DNA from 3 places in the Bacillus sp. TCT6 genome. Region 1 is predicted to be linked to each of the others. Evidence: riboswitches for the same ligand, from Rfam matches in the RefSeq annotation. Region 1 holds a riboswitch; each other region holds the start of a gene.
The links. A riboswitch is a leader RNA that binds a small molecule or an ion and turns the genes downstream of it on or off. The one in region 1 is predicted to bind lysine.
Positions count from the first base shown of each region.

Region 2: linked by a shared signal. The riboswitch ahead of AC0ONG_RS07485 (aspartate kinase) and the one ahead of AC0ONG_RS13790 (amino acid permease) in region 1 are both predicted to bind lysine.
Region 3: linked by a shared signal. The riboswitch ahead of AC0ONG_RS02885 (amino acid permease) and the one ahead of AC0ONG_RS13790 (amino acid permease) in region 1 are both predicted to bind lysine.

Region 1 covers NZ_JBVYHX010000001.1:2,689,632-2,692,849, forward strand. The annotation lists gene AC0ONG_RS13780 (sulfite exporter TauE/SafE family protein) at 1-52, shown strand, start outside; gene AC0ONG_RS13785 (GNAT family N-acetyltransferase) at 92-541, opposite strand; lysine riboswitch at 863-1,054, shown strand; gene AC0ONG_RS13790 (amino acid permease) at 1,167-2,633, shown strand; gene AC0ONG_RS13795 (iron-sulfur cluster biosynthesis family protein) at 2,747-3,052, shown strand; partial or broken gene AC0ONG_RS13800 (hypothetical protein) at 3,086-3,218, shown strand, end outside.
Region 2 covers NZ_JBVYHX010000001.1:1,459,485-1,462,702, forward strand. The annotation lists gene AC0ONG_RS07480 (VOC family protein) at 1-231, opposite strand, end outside; gene AC0ONG_RS07485 (aspartate kinase) at 461-1,690, opposite strand; lysine riboswitch at 1,894-2,080, opposite strand; gene AC0ONG_RS07490 (DoxX-like family protein) at 2,274-3,182, shown strand; gene AC0ONG_RS07495 (DUF4166 domain-containing protein) at 3,187-3,218, shown strand, end outside.
Region 3 covers NZ_JBVYHX010000001.1:583,045-586,262, forward strand. The annotation lists gene AC0ONG_RS02880 (ABC transporter permease) at 1-172, opposite strand, end outside; gene AC0ONG_RS02885 (amino acid permease) at 233-1,657, opposite strand; lysine riboswitch at 1,806-1,987, opposite strand; gene gapN (NADP-dependent glyceraldehyde-3-phosphate dehydrogenase) at 2,165-3,218, opposite strand, start outside.

The sequences.
Region 1 (3,218 bases):
TAACGCATCGACAGCCGGATATCCGAATGATCAAAAACAAATGCTACCATAACGATAAAAATACCGCCCGATATACTTCGAGCGGTATTTTTTATTTTTCTATTTTCCAATTAATCATCGTTTCTGTAGCATTTACTCTCTTCATATGTAACTTTTCTAAAACACGAATCGAACTATAGTTATCTAGGATTGTCTCTGCAATTATTGTTTCTACCTCTCCTGTTTTGAAAGCCCAATCGATTAGTTCTCTTACAGCTTCTGTTGCATAGCCCTGATTCCAATATTTCTCAATAAATCCATAGCCAATTTCTACTGTTTGATTCTCGTTTGGTTTCCCTTTAAACCCAATATCACCTAAAACGCTATCATCTTCTTTCCGAAGAACATACCACGCGCCCCATGGTAATATAGCTGCATCTTGTTTTACATTCTTTACATGCCCTACAATATGCGGACCGCTATTGTATCCTTGCTCGTTAGCAATTTGAATCCTCTCTTCTGTACACGGCACTATATAGAGCCTTTCTGTTTCTAATTTCATATTGATTTCCCCTTTTTACTTAAACGTTACTCTAATTATAACAAATAATATGACTTTATCATGAATGTCGAATTATATTTTTCTGAATTTTCTTTTTATTTAGAGGGTTTTTCAATATTTTTTGCGAAACATTTGTATAACAATTTTTTCTTTGCTTATTGCTACATAATAATAGGTTCGGGTGGAGTTTTGCAAGCGTTTCCTATACAATAACCGATATTTTTTGACTTTTCCTAACAAAATATCTTGCAATATATTCAGAAAGTCATTACAATTGCCATATATTAAAAATCTTAGCAATATATCAAATCCTCATCAATCCGATGAGGTAGAGGTTGCGACTTTTATGAGTAAAACGGACGAGACACAGAGAATGTCACCAACTCCGTTTGAAAGGAAAGGTTGCCGAAGTTTATATTTCTTCTCTGGAAATATGAGCTGGGGCTGTCTCCGAAAGGAACAGAACTGTCACGTTTACAAATTACCGTGTAAACGTGGGGTGCTATCTTAACGGAAGGGTATGATGGGGTGGTTATTTGTGAAACGTTCCGCCAAATTCCTTTGGCGGTTTTTTGTATTTTTCTCCCCCGCTCCTTCCTAACCTACAAGAAAAGGAGTGTTGAACATGAATAGCGCAACAAATCAATCTACCTCTAAAACGCAAACTACACAAGGACAAGGTGAATTAAAACGCGGATTAAAATCTCGTCACCTTACGATGATTTCTCTCGGTGGTACAATTGGTACCGGACTATTTCTTGCCAGCGGTGGTGTCATCCATACAGCTGGACCTGGTGGCGCATTAATTGCATACGCCGCAATTGGAATTATGGTTTATTTTTTAATGACAAGCTTAGCTGAACTTGCAGCTTACATGCCTGTTACTGGATCTTTTAGTACGTATGCAACAAAATTTGTTGATCCATCACTTGGCTTTGCACTTGGATGGAACTATTGGTATAACTGGGCAATTACGATTGCTGCTGAACTTGCAGCTGTAACATTAATTATGAAATTTTGGTTCCCAGATACTCCTTCTCTTATTTGGAGTGGATTATGTTTAGCTATTATTTTCCTTTTAAACTATTTATCTGTTAAAGGGTTTGGTGAATCTGAATATTGGTTCGCACTTATTAAAGTAGTTACTATTATTATCTTTTTAATTGTTGGTTTCATGATGATTTTCGGAATTATGGGCGGCGAAACTGTTGGATTTAAAAACTTCACAGTTGCAGATGCACCATTTAACGGCGGTATCATGGCAATTATCGGTGTATTTATGGCAGCTGGTTTCTCCTTCCAAGGAACTGAATTATTAGGAGTAGCTGCTGGTGAAACATCTGATCCAGAACGTAATATCCCAAAAGCAATTCGTTCAATCTTTTGGCGTATTCTTTTATTCTATATCCTTGCGATTCTCGTTATCGGTTTACTAATTCCTTATACAACTGAAAGCCTTGCTGCAAGTGATGTAACAGTAAGTCCGTTTACACTTATTTTTGAAAAAGCGGGCGTTGCCTTTGCTGCTTCTGTTATGAACGCTGTTATTTTAACTGCTGTACTATCTGCTGGTAACTCTGGTATGTATGCATCAACTCGTATGCTTTGGGATTTAGCTCGCCAAGGAAAAGCACCAAAGTTTCTTGGTAAATTAGATAGCCGCGGTGTACCTGTTAACGCATTAATCGTAACGTCAATTGTTGGTAGTATTGCTTTCATTGCTTCTTTATTCGGTGACGGTGTTGTATACATTTGGTTATTAAACGCATCTGGAATGTCTGGTTTTATCGCATGGGTCGGAATTGCAATTAGTCATTACCGTTTCCGTAAAGCATATATCGCACAAGGAAAAGATTTAAAAGACTTACCATATAGAGCAAAATGGTTCCCATTCGGTCCAATCTTCGCATTTACACTTTGTATCATCGTAATTTTAGGACAAAACTACGGCGCATTTATGGGTGAAGCAATTGATTGGAACGGTGTACTCGTTTCTTACATCGGTTTACCACTCTTCTTAGTACTATGGTTAGGTTATAAATTTACGAAAAAAACAAAAGTGATTCCACTTGATAAATGTGAACTAAAATAAAGTGAAACGAGCAAACAAATTTGTTTGCTCGTTTTTTGTTGCAAACCTCTTTCCTTTATTATTGCTCCTGTTTTTGCAATAATAAAGGAAATATAAATAAAGGTTGGGATACAATGAACATTCGTATTACTGATGAAGCAAAAGCAGCTATACGTAGATTAGAACGTGAAGATAAAAAGATCGTTCGCATTAGAGGAACAATGACGAACTCTTGTAGTATTTTCGTTGATGTCGATTTAATTTGGGATACATATAACGCAGATGATGTTGTATATGAAGATGTAGAGCTTATCGTACAAATGGATTCATTCACGAAAGAATACACTGGTGATACAGTGAAACTTGATTATAAGACGACAGGTTTTAGTATTACGACTCCGAGTGAGACTTTAGTTTATGGATTGTCGATTAAAAAATAAAAATTGTTTTCATTTGACCACCGAGGTGAAAAAATGGGTAAATATGTTCCGTTAAAATTTTTATTTAATGAAGAATTAGCAGAGAAAATAGCTGATTCTATTTGTAAACACGATCCTAATTTTTCTAAAAGAATCTTTGTAGATTCTGTAACATATAAAGTTGAAA
Region 2 (3,218 bases), 1.2 Mb from region 1:
TGGGGTGAGAAATCGCGAAAGTTCAATTCGGCTGTGGCCATCTGGAGTGACCATCATAGCAATCTCTACGCACTGAGAGCCGAGTCCAGTTACGCGACCAGCCCATTCACCTTCGACAGTGGCTCGCCCTTCGAGGTTCAAGCCAATCTCCTCGAAGAAAGAGATTGCGTTATCAAGGGATTCTACAACGATGCTGACATTGTCCATTCGTAGTAATTTGTTTTTTGCCATAGTCTTATCTCCTTATGTATAAAAGTTTATTATTTAATCATCCTCATAATTATACTACTAAGTAGTTACAAATTCCTTTCAGTCAAAAACACCTTGTCATAGTATATGAAAAGGTGACAAGGTGTTTTTTTATATGTCATATAGCATCTTGTTAACGAACAGCATTTTATTTAATAGGAAGGAAGTAGATTAATATGATTTTTTTATAAGCGTTACTGAAAATATCAAATTAGCTCATTTGCACTAAAGGCTCAATTTTCGCCATAAATGATTGATGCAACGCCTCAACACCTGTTACTAAATGAAGGCGGTCAATAACGACAGACACTTTAATTTCTGATGTACTTACCATTTTGATATGAATATTTTCTTCTTTTAAAGTAGTGAACATATTTGCAGCGACACCAGGGTTAGATACCATGCCAGATCCTACGATTGATACTTTTGCTAAGTGATTTTCATGTTCTACAGATTCGTAGTGAAGAGTTTCTTGATTTTGTTCCAAAACTTTTAAAGTTTCTCTTAAATCATTCGAGTGAATGGAGAAGGAGAGATGTACAGTTCCTTCATTTGTAATACTTTGAATGATGATATCTACATTAATGTGTGCTGCTGCTAATGTAGAGAAAACTGTTGAAAGCGAGCCTTGTTCTAGTCCTTTAATTGTGACACGTGTAATGTTATCCTCAAATGCAATACCTTTAACGATTGATTGTTGTTCCATGTTACATTCTCCTTTTACAATTGTTCCGTTTTCTTGTTCCATACTTGAGCGAACTTCTAAAACTACGTTATGATTTTTAGCAAACTCAACAGCGCGCGGGTGTAATACGCCAGCACCGAGATTAGCAAGCTCTAACATTTCGTCATAAGAAATTTCATCTAATTTGTAAGCATCTTTTACAACTCGTGGGTCCGTCGTATATACGCCTGTCACATCCGTATAAATATCACATTTTTTTGCTTTAAGTGCAGCGGCTAGTGCGACAGCAGTCGTATCAGAACCACCACGGCCAAGCGTTGTAATTTCATTTTCTACACTTATACCTTGGAAACCAGCTACGATAACAATCGTGCCTTCAGCAAGATAAGATTGAATACGATCTGTATGAATGTCAGTAATCCGTGCACTACTATGTACAGATTCTGTCGTAATACCTGCTTGCCACCCTGTTAATGAAATTGCATGATAGCCTTTTGCTTGCAGTGCCATTGTTAATAATGAAATAGTTACTTGTTCTCCTGTAGATAGAAGCATATCCATTTCACGTTTACTTGGATTTTCTGTGATAGCGTTAGCGAGTGCGACAAGTTCATCTGTGCTTTTTCCCATTGCTGAAACGACAGAGACAATGCTATGACCTCGTTCATATTCTTCAATAATTAAATTTGCTACATGTTGAATGCGTTCGACGCTTCCGACAGAAGTGCCACCAAATTTTTGAACAATTGTTTCCATTACAAATTCCTTCTTTCGTCTATTTTTAAGAATAGATTAGGAAATATATAAATCCCAATACTCCTGTAGTTACCAGAAAGACAAACAAAAAACACCATCTCAAATAAGTGAGGATGGTGCTGTTACAGGAAAAGGGAAACAGAAAACGGAGCTAATAAAAAAACCGCCAAAAAAGGAATATCATAAAAAAATGATATCTCTTTTTTGTAGATAGCTCTTCATACGTACACGTCTGTACATATGACAGTTCTGTTTCTATTCGAAAACAGCCCCAATTGATAAATGCAGAGAAATTTATCAATTTCGGCAATACTTCCTTTCATCTAAGTTCATAGACATCTCTGTGTCTCCATTAGAATACTCATAAGTATCGCAACCTCTATCTCACGTTTTAGGCGAGAGTGTTTGATTTATGAAGTTGTTGGTAACATTTGTTTTATAATAATTTAAATTTTTCGTGGAATCAAGTGTTTTATATATATTTTAAAAATTCTTTCTTTTTTATGAGGAAGTTTGTGAAAAATGTAGCAAAATAAATTCATTGCATGTACATTAAACTTATAGTGCATAGGAGGTGGGGAGAATGAAAAGGAAACAGCCTATTTATGTTGCGACAAAAATGAACACGACGATGGAAAAATTATGGGAATATACGCAAGAACCAGATATACATACAGAGTGGGATGCTCGCTTTACTGAAATTTCGTATTTAGAGAAAAAAGAAGGAGAACCACAGAAGTTTTTGTATAAAACAAAGATTGGATTTGGGCTTGAAATAGTTGGAGAAGGGGAATCAATAGGTGAAATAAGAAAAGAAACTGGTGAAAGAATTTCTTCTTTAAAATTTTGGACGGATAATACATTATCTCTTATTCAAATAGGACGTGGTTATTGGAAGTATACGCCCAATAAAGAATACATCCATTTTGAGACACAATATGATTATGATACAAGATTTGGTCGTATAGGAAATGTAATAGATTCCTATATTTTTCGTCCGTTATTAGGTTGGGCGACTGCTTGGAGTTTTGATGCCTTAAAATTATGGTTAGAAAAGGGGCTTCATCCTAGGTTACTAATTAGAAGAACAATGACGTATTGGCTCGTATGTTCTTTATTTGCTTTTGTATGGATATATCAAGGGATAGTGCCAAAACTACTGTTTACTCATTCAGAAGAAGTAAAGATGCTTTCTTTATTAATCGGTTCAAATGAAAGTAGTGTATGTATACTTAAAATAATTGGGGGGTTAGAAATAATTTTCGGTGTCGTATGGCTGTTGCCACTAACAAAACGAAAATTATTTATACTGCATATTATTGTATTACTAGTTTTAACGTTAGCGGCAGGATTTACGAATATCGCAAGCTTTACAGGACCGTTTAATCCGATTACATTAAATGTTCTTTTAATGGGGTTATCAATTGTCGGTTATATAAATAGTTTCGATTTACCAAGCGCGAAAAATTGCAAGAGGACGAGAAAGGGATAAGTGTATGGCTAATATGTATGAACGATTATTAGGGGA
Region 3 (3,218 bases), 2.1 Mb from region 1:
AAGATATTCCTTTAGAAGGAGATGCTTTTAGAAACTGAGCATAATAATATGCACCAACGCATGAAATAAAGATAAAGCTATATAGTAAACCGTTAATCATACGTGCAAAGTATGTAATGATATTTTGAATATGTTGTTGGAAGCGACTGCTCCATAGCGATTCGATTGACATGTTTTTCACCTCTTTGTTCTATTATATATGTTTTACAAAAGAAAAAACGAGCAAATTGCGTTATGCAACTTGCCCGTTTTTCTTTTCGTTATTTTTTTTCTGATCACGATTCATTAATGGATAGAAAGCAAATCCAATTACGAATAAACCAATTCCGAGAAGGAACGTTTTTATATCGGATGCGCCGGTTTTAATAACCCATAGTGCGTAGCAAAGTGCGATCATTGCGACTATACCATCTGTAATTCTTGCCCGCATTTCATTTTTATATGTTTCACCAGTTGCGACTAGTTTTAACTGGAAGATTGGTGAAACGAGATATGGAATGAGGTAGGCCAATGTTGATACGGTAATAACGAATGTATAAGCTTCCGCAATGGTTCCTGATAATGTTGAGAATAGGAAAACTTGCGACATAATGTTTGTTAATCGTAATGAGTAAATTGGACTTCCTTTTTTATTGGTTTTCGTGAAGAAGGAAGGGAAGAAACCTTCTTTTGCTGCTTGATATGGTACTTCTGAGCTTAATAAAATCCAGCCTAAGATAGAACCGAACAGGGAAGTAAGAGCAAGTAATGCCATAAGTTTCCCGCCGCCATGACCCATTGCAGCGTTTAGTGCATCTGCTAATGGACGTTCCGAAGCTTGTAATTTATCAACATGAAGTACACCCATTGTTAAAATTGTAATTCCTAAGTAAATCGCAACTGTAATAAGTAATCCCGCAACTGTTGCACGTTTTACCGTTTTTGGGGAAACAGCACGGTTTGATAAAAGAACGGCTGATTCAATTCCGATAAACGCCCAAAGCGTTGTAAGAGCAGCTAAATTTACTTGTGAAAGAAGACCATGTGATACACCTGATTTATCAATCATCGGCGTGTACCATTGTCCAAACTTAGAAGCTTCGAATGCAAATAACGTAACGACGATGAATAAAAGGAATCCAGTTACTTTCGTTGTTGTTGCTAAGAAGTTTAGCTTTCCAGCTCCGCTTACACCATTTGTTAATATAATATGAGTTCCCCAAAGTAAGATGGAACAAATCGTAAATGTAATTAGTTTTCCGACTTCTACGTTAAACGAGCCGATTGAAAATAGTAGTCGCGTATCTTTCATAATTGGGAAGAAGAGTGATAAATATCCCGCAAATGATGTAATGATGGCAACGTTACTTGCCCAGTTTGCAACCCAATATCCCCATACCATACTGAAACCAGCCATTTTTTTCTTTTTTGGTGTTGAGAATAAAGCATATGCATGACTTTGTGGCCCTGTCGTTAAATCAGGACGACGAATTGCTAAATTACCGAAAACAAGAGCTAGCATTAAAACACCAAACCCTGTAGTTAACCAAGCTAAAGTGACACCGAGTGGGCTTGCTGTTTGTGCCAACGTACTTGGCACCATGAAAATACCAGCGCCAACCATGTTACCGACAACGAAAGCTGTTAGTACCCAAAAGCCCCATTTTTTTTGTTGCATAGAAAAATACCTCCAAAGTTAGTATAACCAAGTCAAGCGAGGAGATATGTATGTCTTCCTGAGTCAGGAAGAGAAGTCCCAAACAAAACAAAAAAAGCACGTAATCTGCCGCTACATGCTTTCTATCTTATAAGAAACCCACGACATACCTCTCGATAGCTCTCCACAAACGAAACGTTTGTGACAGTTCTGCACTTATTAAATGCAGACCCAGCAAGCGTGCATGGTGGACACGACTTACTTCGGCAACCATTCCTTTCTCATTCCTTCATCAATGCCACTACATCTCCTGAAATGATACTCTTAATGATTGCAACCTCTACCTCACCGAGATACGAATGAGGATTTAAATATTAAATTAACGTCTTTAAGAGTAACAAATGAATTTTTATACGTCAATGGATATAGTAATAATCAGATTATAGAGAAGAGTTTGTGATTAGGAATGAATAATTATTTGATATAAAAAGAAGCCGATCTAAACTAGATCAGCTTCTACATATAAAATTAAACTAAGTTTAATACTGTTACTTTTTCACGTGTCATAGACTCAAGGCTCTTACGAATACCTTGTGCGCCCATACCTGAACCTTTTACACCAATGAATGGGAAGTGGTCAGGGCCGCGCTCTGTGCGTCCGTTAATTTGAACAGAACCAGTTTCGATTTTGTTAGCAATTGCAAATGCTTTGTTAATGTCTTTTGTGAAGACACTTGCTTGCAGACCGAACTCTGATTTGTTAGCAATCTCAATTGCTTGCTCATCTGAAGAAACACGGATGATTGGAAGGATTGGGCCGAATGGCTCTTCCCAAGCAACTTTCATTTCTTCTGTTACGTGGTCGATTAATGTTGGGTAAATTAAGTTACGCTCACGTTTGTTACCGATAACGATTGTAGCACCTTTTTCAACAGCATCGTCAACTAAGCCTTGAACGAAGTCAGCAGACTTGTCGTCGATTAATGGAACGATTGTGCTGTCTTGTTCTGGAGATCCAACTGATAGTTCAGCTACTTGCGCTTTTAATAAGCTAACAAGCTCGTCGGCTACGTTTTCGTGTACAAGTACACGTTTAATAGCTGTACAACGTTGACCAGAGTAAGAGAATGCACCGCTTACGATATGGTTTGCAGCATCTTGTAAGTCAGCATCTTCACGAACGATACCAGGATCTTTACCACCAAGTTCTAATACAAGTGGAATCATTGAAGCTTTTTTCGCTAAATGTTTACCTGTGTTCGTACCGCCTGTGAACGATACCATATTGATGCCTTCGTGTTCTACTAAGTAGTCACCAATGACAGAACCGCGTCCTGTAGCTACGTTTACAAGACCTTTTGGAAGGCCAGCTTTATGAAGTGCTTCAACCATTTTAATACCACTAATTGCACCTTGAGTTGCTGGTTTGAAAATAACAGCATTACCCATAATTAATGCTGGTGCAAGTTTTGCAGCAGATAAGTTTACTGGGTAGTTAAATGGTGCGATTGCTAATACAACACCAAGTGGTGCGCGTTGGATAATCGCAAGTTTAGATTTCGTTCCGCCAGGGAAGCTATCG